3 regions of the Aromatoleum evansii genome follow, and region 2 is predicted to be linked to each of the others. Evidence: riboswitches for the same ligand, from Rfam matches in the RefSeq annotation. Region 2 holds a riboswitch; each other region holds the start of a gene.
The links. Region 2 has a riboswitch for cobalamin ahead of U5817_RS02805 (TonB-dependent receptor domain-containing protein). Riboswitches for the same ligand answer to the same signal wherever they lie in the genome.
Positions count from the first base shown of each region.

Region 1: linked by a shared signal. The riboswitch ahead of cobM (precorrin-4 C(11)-methyltransferase) and the one ahead of U5817_RS02805 (TonB-dependent receptor domain-containing protein) in region 2 are both predicted to bind cobalamin.
Region 3: linked by a shared signal. The riboswitch ahead of cbpA (modified peptide precursor CbpA) and the one ahead of U5817_RS02805 (TonB-dependent receptor domain-containing protein) in region 2 are both predicted to bind cobalamin.

Region 1 is NZ_CP141259.1:4,882,432-4,885,701, forward strand. It holds gene U5817_RS22860 (DEAD/DEAH box helicase) at 1-104, shown strand, start outside; gene rquA (rhodoquinone biosynthesis methyltransferase RquA) at 235-954, opposite strand; cobalamin riboswitch at 1,127-1,348, shown strand; gene cobM (precorrin-4 C(11)-methyltransferase) at 1,525-2,331, shown strand; gene U5817_RS22875 (sirohydrochlorin chelatase) at 2,331-3,270, shown strand, end outside.
Region 2 is NZ_CP141259.1:647,645-650,914, forward strand. It holds gene U5817_RS02795 (diguanylate cyclase) at 1-288, opposite strand, end outside; gene cobU (bifunctional adenosylcobinamide kinase/adenosylcobinamide-phosphate guanylyltransferase) at 439-981, opposite strand; cobalamin riboswitch at 1,056-1,305, shown strand; gene U5817_RS02805 (TonB-dependent receptor domain-containing protein) at 1,437-3,270, shown strand, end outside.
Region 3 is NZ_CP141259.1:2,282,370-2,285,639, forward strand. It holds gene U5817_RS10660 (MFS transporter) at 1-460, shown strand, start outside; gene U5817_RS10665 (tyrosine-protein phosphatase) at 829-1,581, shown strand; cobalamin riboswitch at 1,758-1,948, shown strand; gene cbpA (modified peptide precursor CbpA) at 2,031-2,180, shown strand; gene cbpB (peptide-modifying radical SAM enzyme CbpB) at 2,177-3,270, shown strand, end outside.

The DNA.
Region 1 (3,270 bases), 1.2 Mb from region 2:
CGGCCGATGCGCCGCGCGCAGCGGCACGTCCGGACTCGGGGCGCAGCCCCGCGCCGCGGGCTGCGCTCTTCAGCGCCAAGCCGGGCAATCGCGGCGACAGCTAACCGATCCGCCAAACACGTCCGTTCGCCCTGAGCTTGTCGAAGGGCGGCGGCCAGGCTTCGACAGGCCTGGCCTGAGCGAAGTCGAAGGGCTCAGCCCGAACGGTATCCGGTTCCGGGTCGACGGCGCGGTTCAGCCGCGCCGCACCCCGACGACTTTTTGATAGAGACCACCGAACAAGGTGGTCTTTGTCCATTCGAACCCCTCACCCCGCGGCGAAAGTGCGGTGATGTCGGCATCGAGCAGCGAAGGGGCGAAAGGCTCGAGCCAGCGGAAAACCTGCGCCATGACGGGACGCAGGGGATGCCACGGCCTCGTGCGGTGGTAATCGACGAACACGATCTTGCCCCCCGGCTCGACCGCCCCGAGGAGGTTGTGCACGATGCACGCACGTTCGACCGGCGGAACTTCATGCAGCAGGAAGAAGCAGCACACCGCTGCATGCGACTCGGCCGCGAGGCAATCGGGCCGCGCCAGGTCGCCCTGGCGCACCTCGGCGTGCACGAGTCCGTCGAGCTTGCGGCGGGCATTCGCAACCTGGATCGGCGCGACGTCGATGACTTCGAGGGCGCCAGTGCAGCCGACCCGCTCGGCGAGCAGGCGCGAGAACGGCCCATAGACACACGCGGCCTGCAACAGGCGCTGCCCCGGCGCGAACTCCTCGACCGCCGCGCGCATCAGGCGTCGGGCGTTGCCCCACAGGATGGCGGAAACGACCCACTCCCTGTCCAGCCAGGGCAGGGTGCGATGGCTCAGATAGGCCCAGTGATAGGTGCGCGACAGATAGGACGGCACGGCACAGGCGTTAGTCGCAGGCTGCATCATGGCGGGATCGGCAGAAATCTGTGTCATGTCCGTCAGCATAACCGGATCTGCTGAAGCGCGGAACGCCGAGTGCATACCCTCGCCGTATTCACGGGGATGCGGACTCCCCGGCATGGGCAGGCGGCAGGATAACCGTTGTCGCAGCGGCCCCGTCTGGCGTAGCGACACTTGCATCGCGGGATGAATATCGCCTATGCTCCGCGCTGAATTCGATCCGGGTTCCCCGGCGTGCGACCGCGCGCCGGGGTGAAACGGGAAGTCCGGTGACGTCGGAGGATCAGATCCTCCGGCCAGTCCGGCGCAGCCCCCGCTGCTGTAAGCCTGACGGATCCGCCACACGCCACTGAGCCTCGCGCTCGGGAAGGCGGCGGAATCCGGTGGAAGGCGAGCCAGAAGACCGGCCCGATCGATTTGGAAGGTTTGTGCCCCGGGGTGTGGGCTTGCCGACTGGAATCCGATCGCGTCCGTTGCGGGCTCAGGCCCGTCCGTTTCGCCTCATCGACCCAGCCTCAAGTTGCACTCGACCGCGTCCGCTCGTCGGCGTCGTCGATTGCTGCCATCCCCGGTGCGTGTTCAATGCACTCGCGGGGAGGCGTCATGCATTCCGATACCCTGCCGGGAACCGTGTGGTTCGTCGGCGCCGGTCCGGGCGACCCGGACCTGATCACCGTGAAGGGCCGCCGTCTGCTCGAACAGGCGGGCGGCATCCTGTTCGCGGGCTCGCTCGTCGACCAGGCGGCGACGCTCCACGCGCCGGAAGGCTGCGCGATCCGCGATTCGAAGGACATGACGCTGGAGGAAATGGCGGCCTGGCTGATCGAAGCGGCCTCCTGCCATGCGACCGTGGTGCGCCTGCAGACCGGGGATCCGGGGCTGTACGGCGCCCTGGTCGAAATGACACGGCTGCTGGATGCGGCCGCGGTGCCGTGGAAGGTGGTGCCCGGGGTGTCGTCGGCGATGGCCTCCGCCGCGGCAGCCGGCGAGACGCTGACGCTGCCGGAAGTCACGCAGACGGTGATCCTCACCCGCGTCGCAGGCCGCACGCCGATGCCGGCGGGCGAGGAGCTCGACGCGCTCGCCGCGCACCGCACGACGCTATGCATCTTCCTGTCGATCACGCTGCTGCATGAGGTGCAGGACGCGCTGCGCCGCGCCGGCTGGCCGGAGGACGCGCCGATCCTCGTCGTGCAGAAGGCGAGCTGGCCGGGCGAGGAGAAGGTCGTGCGCGGCACCCTCGCCGACATCAAGAAGAAGTGCCAGGCAGAAAGAATCGCCTCGCAGGCCATGATCATCGCCAGCCCCGCCCTGGGCGCGCGCGACTGGCCCGAGATCGCCCGTTCCAAACTCTACGACCCGGCCTTCAGTCACCGCTTCCGCCGGGCCTCTGTCACGGAGAACGCATGATGCAAGACACCACGATCCTGCTGGTAGGCCACGGTTCGCGCAATCGCGCGGGCAACGACGAGATCGAGCGCTTTGCCCAGGCGTGGCGCGAGCGCCGGCCCGAGTGGCGCATCGAGGCCTGCTTCATCGAGTACGCCGACGTGCTGCTCGACGCGGGCCTCGACCGCGCCGCCCACGGGGTCAAGCGCGTCATCGTGATCCCCTTCATCCTCAACGCGGCCGGCCACGTGAAGATGGAGATCCCGGCTGCGATCGAGGCGGCACGCGAACGCCATCCGGGCGTGGCCTTCGACTGCACCCGCCACCTCGGCATGGGGCGCGAGATCTTCGACGTGCTGACGGGCCAGCTCGACCGCCTGATGCGCGCACTGCACATGCCCGACCCCTGCACGACCGGCGTGATCCTGCTCGGCCGCGGCTCGTCGGACGCAGGCGCGAACGGCGAGCTCGCGAAGATGGCGCGCTGGATCTTCGAGGATACCGACCACGAGTTGGTCGATCTCGCCTTCACCGGCGTGACCTGGCCGCGGCTGGAGACGGCTGTACAACGCCAGGTACGCCTGGGGATGACGCAGATCGCGGTGGTGCCGGTGTATCTCTTCACCGGCGTGCTGATCGAGCGCATCGACGCGCAGCTCGCACGGCTACGCGCACAGTATCCGCAGATCGCCTTCGCGCTCGGCACGCACTTCGGCTTCGACCCGGGCATCTTCAAGTTGGTCGAGGCGCGCGTCGCGGATGCACAAAGCGGTGAAACCGCGCTGCTCGAATGCGACGGCTGCAAGTACCGCCTCGCGGCCGAGGACGAACACCTGCACGACCATAGCCACACGGCGGGTCACCACGCGCACGACGGGCACGACCACCCTCACCACCACCACGATCACGGTCATGCGCACGGCGGCCACGATCACGGTCACGCCTGTTCGCACCACTCAT
Region 2 (3,270 bases):
GATACCGTGGAGCAGTCCGACGGCGAGCAGGCTGATGCCCGTGCCCAGCGCGAATCCCGCGTAAACGAGGTAGCAGCGGTCGCGGTTGGCGAGATACTGCAGCAGGTTGTTGAGCAGCAGCGCGGCGGCGAAGCCGGCATAGCAGACGGTGGCCAGCAGGGTCGCGAGGATGTTCCCGGCTGCCGGTTGGACATCGGCCTGCGCGAAGGCTGCGAAGGGCAGGGCCAGCGGGATCAGAACGGCGAGGCGCAGGTGTGCCGCATCGAACGCCGTGTGGCGTTCGTTCATCGCGTTAGCCGGTTGCGCGACAACGTCCATGACTGCCCTGTCGAATAGATCTTGTTACGAATCTGTAATTCTAGGAGGCAAACGCGTTCTGCGTACAAGAAATCCGCCCCGGCATGGGTAGCCGCCGTGCCGCATTGTAGCGGTTTGCCCTCAGGCGCTGCCCTTGAGTGTCAGCGGCAGGCCCGCCGCGACGAAGGTGACGCGCGCGCAGGCAGCGGCCGTCATCTGGTTCAGCCGGCCCGCCTCGTCGCGGAAGTCGCGACCGAGGGGGGTGTCGGGGACGAGGCCGAGGCCGACCTCGTTGGCGACGAGCAGCACCTCGCCGCGCAGCGTCGGCAGGATCTCCAGCAGCGCGGTGCGCTCCGTTTCGAGCGCCGCCGGCAAGTCGGCGCCGGCCGGGTTGCCGGCGTCTGCCATCAGGTTGGAGAGCCACAGGGTCAGGCAGTCGACGATCACGCAGCGGCCGTCGCCGGCCTCGCGCGCCAGCGCCGCCGCGAGTGCGACCGGCGTCTCGACCGTGCGCCAGCCAGTGGGGCGGTCTTCCCGGTGGCGGCGGATGCGGGCCGTCATCTCGTCGTCGAGGGCTTCGGCAGTGGCGATCACGGTCACGGGCAGGCCGCTCGCGACGGCGAGGTTTTCGGCGTGGCGGCTCTTGCCCGAGCGCGCGCCGCCGAGGATGAGGTGTGCGGGCATGTCTTTGGAATTACGCGTTTTTTCGCGCTGCGCAAAGTTGCGGAACGCGTTATTATCCGCCCCGCGCCCGATTTCGGGTGCGACGTGTTGCAGGTGCCCGACGGCGATTCCCGCCCGAGGGTTAAACGGGAAACAGGTGCGCGAACGGCTCCCCGAGCCGCCCTTGCAATGCCTGTGCTGCCCCCGCAACGGTAAGTGGACGCAAGGCGCATCCAACCGCCACTGGACGAGAGTCCGGGAAGGCGATGCGCCCGGAGTGGGCCCCGCAAGGGAGCGCCGCCCAGCCCACGAGCCCGGATACCGGCCCGGACACGAGAAGGCGGAAGTGCCGCGGGGAGGCGGCGACGGGCGTGCATTGCAGCGGCTCAAGGCGTGATTTCCCCGAGCGGTGCTTCCATTGTGAAGATGACCGGTGGCGCGGGGACGCGACTGCCGGCGCAGGGAGAATAACCCAGATGAACATCCGCCTGTCCGCCACCGCCGTCGCGGTGGCTGCCGCATTGCCGTTTGCTTCCGCCGCTGTGGCCGCCGAAGAGAAAACCGGTGAAACCGTCGTCGTGACCGCAACCCGTCAGCCTCAGCGCGCGTCCGAAGTCCTCGCCAGCGTCGACGTCATCGAGCGGGACGAAATCGAGCAATCCGGACAATCCTCGCTGCTCGAACTGCTCGGCAACAGGGCCGGTGTGCAGATCTCGAGCAATGGTGGGCCCGGAAAGACATCCTCCTTGTTCATGCGTGGCACGAACTCGAACCACACGGTGCTGTTCGTCGACGGCGTGCGCCTCGGTTCGGCGACGACCGGACAGGCGCCGTTCCAAAACATTTCGCTCGACCAGATCGAACGTGTTGAGATTCTGCGCGGACCGGCCTCTGCCCTGTATGGCGCGGACGCTGTCGGCGGCGTGGTGCAGGTGTTCACCAAGAAGGGGGAGGGCGGTTTTCGGCCCGAACTCTTCGTTGGTGCGGGCACTTACGAGACGACCGATGTGAGCGCCGGCGTCTCGGGCGCTGCAGGCGCGTGGTCGTACGCCTTCCGGGCAGGGCAGTACGAGACCGACGGCGTGTCAGCCAAGAAGGGACCTTTCGCTGCCCGCCAGTTTTTTCACGATTACGATCCGGCCCTCGACGCGGACCGCGACGGCTTCCGTGCCACGACGGCCTCGGGCAGCCTGGGGTTCAAGTTCAACAACGACCACGATCTCGAACTGAATGTCCTGCATGCACAAACGCGCAACTGGTATGACGGGAACGGCTTCAATTCCCGCGGCGGCGCGGACGTGGGCAATGACGACGTGGCGGAGTCGATCGGCCTGGCGAGCCGCAACCGGCTGACGTCGAACTGGACGAGCACCGTCCGGATCGCGCAGTCGAAGGACGAGTCGAGCGGCTTCCGCGATTCATTCCAGTTCGATACGCTTCAGAGCCAGGCGGTGTGGCAGAACGACGTCAAGCTGCCGCTCGGGTCGGCGCTTCTCGCCTACGAGTATCTGGACCAGCGCGTAGACAGCACCACCGCCTTCGCGAAGAAGGGGCGTTGGATCGAGTCGCTGCTTGCCGGCTGGAGTGCCACCCTTGGCCGGCATCAGTGGCAACTCAACGTACGCCAGGACCAGAACAGCCAGTTCGGTGACGAAACGACCTATCTCGCGTCTTACGGATACAAGTTGACGCCCCTGTGGTCAGTTTCGGCAGCCCTCGGAACCGCGTTCAAGGCGCCGACGCTGAACGACCTCTATTACGTGGACACCTTCGGAAACCACGGTGATCCGTCACTGAAGCCGGAACGCTCACGCAATCGCGAGGCGGCGTTGAAGTACGACGACGGGAGCCATAGCGCGTCCGTGACCTATTTCCACAACAGGATATCCAACCTCATCGAATGGAATGCCGCACCCCCCACCTTCGCGTTTGTGCCGGAGCAGACCGATGATGCCCGGATCGAGGGCTGGGAGTTCGCATACGCCGCAAAGCTTTATGGTTTCGACGTTTCGACAAGTATCGATCTGATGGATGCGAAGAACCTCGAGACCGGAAAGCGCCTGCATCGGCGTGCGCGGGAGCAGGGACGGCTGGCGATTTCGCGCGAAGTGGGGCCGTTCCGCTTCGGCGGCGAGCTCATCGGCGTCGGCAAGCGATTCGACCGTGCCGGCGAGGTCAATGAGCTGTCGGGTTATTCGCTGCTGAACCTATTTGCGCGGTATGCCGTCAATCGCGACTGGGCGATCGAGGCAAGGGCGAACAATGTGCTCGATCGTGATTACGAGCTGGCGAAAGGGTTCAATACGCTCG
Region 3 (3,270 bases), 1.6 Mb from region 2:
CAACCAGAGCCTGAAGGCGAACGAAAGCCTGTCCGGCATCGGCCTCGCGCTCTTCTCCGGGGCGATGGCGGTGGGGCGGCTCTTCTCGGACGCGCTCGTCACGCGTCATGGCGCGCTGCGCATCGTCCGCACGGGCGCGATCGCATGTGCGCTCTCCCTCGCGCTGGCGGCCTGGCTGCACGAGCTGCCCGTCACCTTGCTCGCCTTCGCCGTCACCGGCCTGGGGCTCGCCGCCGCCGCGCCGGTGATCTTCTCGGTCGCGGGCCGCATGGGCGGCGAGGCGCTTGCCCTGATCGCCGGACTCGGCGCGCTCGGAGGACTGCTCGGCCCGGTGATCCTCGGCCGCATCGCCAGCCACGTGTCGCTGGACTGGGTGCTCGCGACGCTCGCCGCAGTCGCCGTCGTGATCGTGAGGCAGGCGACCGCCCTGGCGGCGAGCACGCAGGGCAAGAGGCACTGAAACGCCGGTTTCCCATGCGCCGCCCGGAGCAGGGGGCGAACGCACCCTCGGCGAGTCGGTCGTCTCGACGGGTTCAGGGCAATGGTGGTCGTTCCTGCACGGACAGTTCGGCAGTCAACGGCGACATGGCCCCGTCAAACGCCATCCCGTACTGCTGGCAGTGCCGCGTCGAATTGAGCAGAATTGGCGCCTGGCGCAGGCATCCTTGCTCCGTCCGTATCGGGCCATCGCAGCTTCCGGCAGAGGTGTCGCGGGCGGGTAACGCGGGATACTGCCTTCGCGTACGGGCAAGGGAGCGGAAACAGCTCCGGTCGAACAAAGCGGGGACAGGGAAGGGGACAAGATTGCACCGGCAACTGAGCGGCACATTGAATTTTCGCAGCCTGGCAGGCCTGCCGACGAAGGACGGACGCCGCATCGCGGGACATGTGGTGCTGCGCTCGGACCAGCTCGATCGCCTGCAACCGACGGACTGGGATCTGCTCGCCTCGTTCGGCGTGAAGACGGTGTGCGACCTGCGCACGGCCTCGGAGCGCAACCGGTTCCCCAACAGCCTGCCGGAGCAGGGCATGAGGCAGATCCCCATCGAACTCGTCGGCGACGTGCGATCCAACCCCGAACTGGTCGAGCCGCTGCGCACGCGCCACGGTGCCGAGGGCGCGGTGGAAATGATGCGGCAGATGTACCGCCAGTTTCCCGAGGCGCTCGCTCCGCACCTGTCGACGCTGTTCCGGCTCTTTCGCGAGGACGAAGTGCCGGTGCTCGTGCATTGCGTCGTCGGCAAGGACCGCACCGGCTTCACCGTCGCGGTGATCCTGCATGCGCTCGGCGTCGCGGATGAGGCCGTGATGGCGGATTACCTGCTTTCGACGCGCGTTCGTGAATTGGCGGATGGAGAACGCCGCGCAGCGACGTCACGGATCATCCGCCGCATTACCGATCGGGATCCGACCGAGGAAATGATCGACGCGATACTCGACGCCCGCCCCGAGTATCTGCGTGCGGCCCTGGATACCGTGAATGAACGCTACGGATCGATGCAGGGCTACCTGAGGGCCCGGGCCGGCCTGGACGAGGAGGCGCTCGCCGAACTGCGCGAGCGCTGGCTGGAGTCACGATAGGGGCGGCCCACGCCGCCGGCATCGCGGTGCCGGAGCCCCTGTGGCTGTGCCGCGACGCGAAGTTCGGCGGCCGGGGATGGGGGTGTCGACGTGCGGCACGAATGGTGCGCAGACGCGTATCGGGGCGTTTCGACCCCGGCGGCGAAGACTGTTGACCGATGCCGCCCGAATAGGCAAAAATTCCAGTTCCTTTCGGTTCGACGAAACGGAACACGGTGAGAATCCGTGGCGGGCCCGCCGCTGTATCCGGGGACGGCCGCTGCCAGGTTGAAGAGACCAGCCACTGACGGGGACAACCCCGGCGGGAAGGCGCAGCGATCCGGCTGATCCGGTAGCCAGAAGACGTGTCGAACCGATCTGGAGCCAAGGCAAGGGCTCCGGCTGACTGCATGCTCAAAGCGTGCCGTCAGCCGGAGCCCTTTTTGTTTTTCTATCTCGAGGAATGGATCATGACCCACACTGTTCAAACCCAAGCCCAGACCCAGAACACAGCCCCGGCGCAGAAGGCCGCTCCGACCATCGCCATCCGCAAGAGCTGCAACCCGGACGGCATCGGTCTGTCGCACTATGTGCTGATGGATCGGAAGGCCGCCAAGTGACGGCCGCCCTCCCGAGCCAGGCCCTGGCGGGCCCGGCCTTGATCCCCGTGGACATCGGCCACGACGTCTATGCGGCGGTCACCGACCCCAGGACCGCCTTCTGGGCGCTGGTGGACAAGAGCCGCCTGGCCGAGTCCCTGTCCGACGGTCCGCTGCTCGACGCCTATCGCGGGCAGGCGGAAGCCTTCGGGCGCGAACTGCATGCCTTGCGCTTCGAGTTGAAGCCTTCCGGCGTCTATCTCAATCCGACCGAGCGCTGCAATCTCGATTGCACCTACTGCTATCTTCCCGGCAGCCAGCGCAAGACCGGGCAGCACATGCCGGTCGAGACCCTGGTCGCATCCCTGGGGCGGCTGCGTGATTATTTCCGCTCGGTCATGCCCGAGGGCAGGAAGCCGCGCGCGATCTTCCACGGCGCGGAACCGCTGATGAACCAGGCCGCCGTGTTCGCTGCCATCAGCGAGTTCGCCGACGATTTCGCCTTCGGGGTGCAGACCAACGGCACCCTGCTCGACGATGCCGCGGTCGAATTCCTGACCAGCCGCAATGTGAGTATCGGCCTTTCCCTGGACGGCCCGGTGGCGGGCATTACCGATGCCACCCGACGCACCTGGGGCGGCAAGAGCGTGCATGAGAAGGTGCTCGCCGCGATGGCGAAGCTAAAGGGCTATGGCTCGTGGAGCGTCATCACCACCTGCACCACCGAGAACCTGCCTTACCTCACTTCCATGGTCGAGCTGTTCCATGCGAACGAGGTGCCGACCTGCATGCTCAACACCTTGCGCTGTACCTTGCCCGGGGCGCGGGGAGTGAAGCCGGCGGACGGCGAGATGGCCAAGGCCTTCTTTGCCGCGCTCGACCGCAGTCATGAGTTGTATCGGGAGACGGGGCGCAAGCTCGTGGTGGCCAACTTCGCCAATATCCTGATCGGCATCCTGGCGCCGACCGCGCGACGGCTTATGTGCGACATTTCGCCCTGCGGCGGCGGTCGCGCATTCTTCGCGCTGGCGGCCGACGGCAGCCTCTACCCCTGCAGCGAGTTCATCGGCCTGCCGCGCTTCAACGGCGGTTCATTGCTGGTCGATGGCGG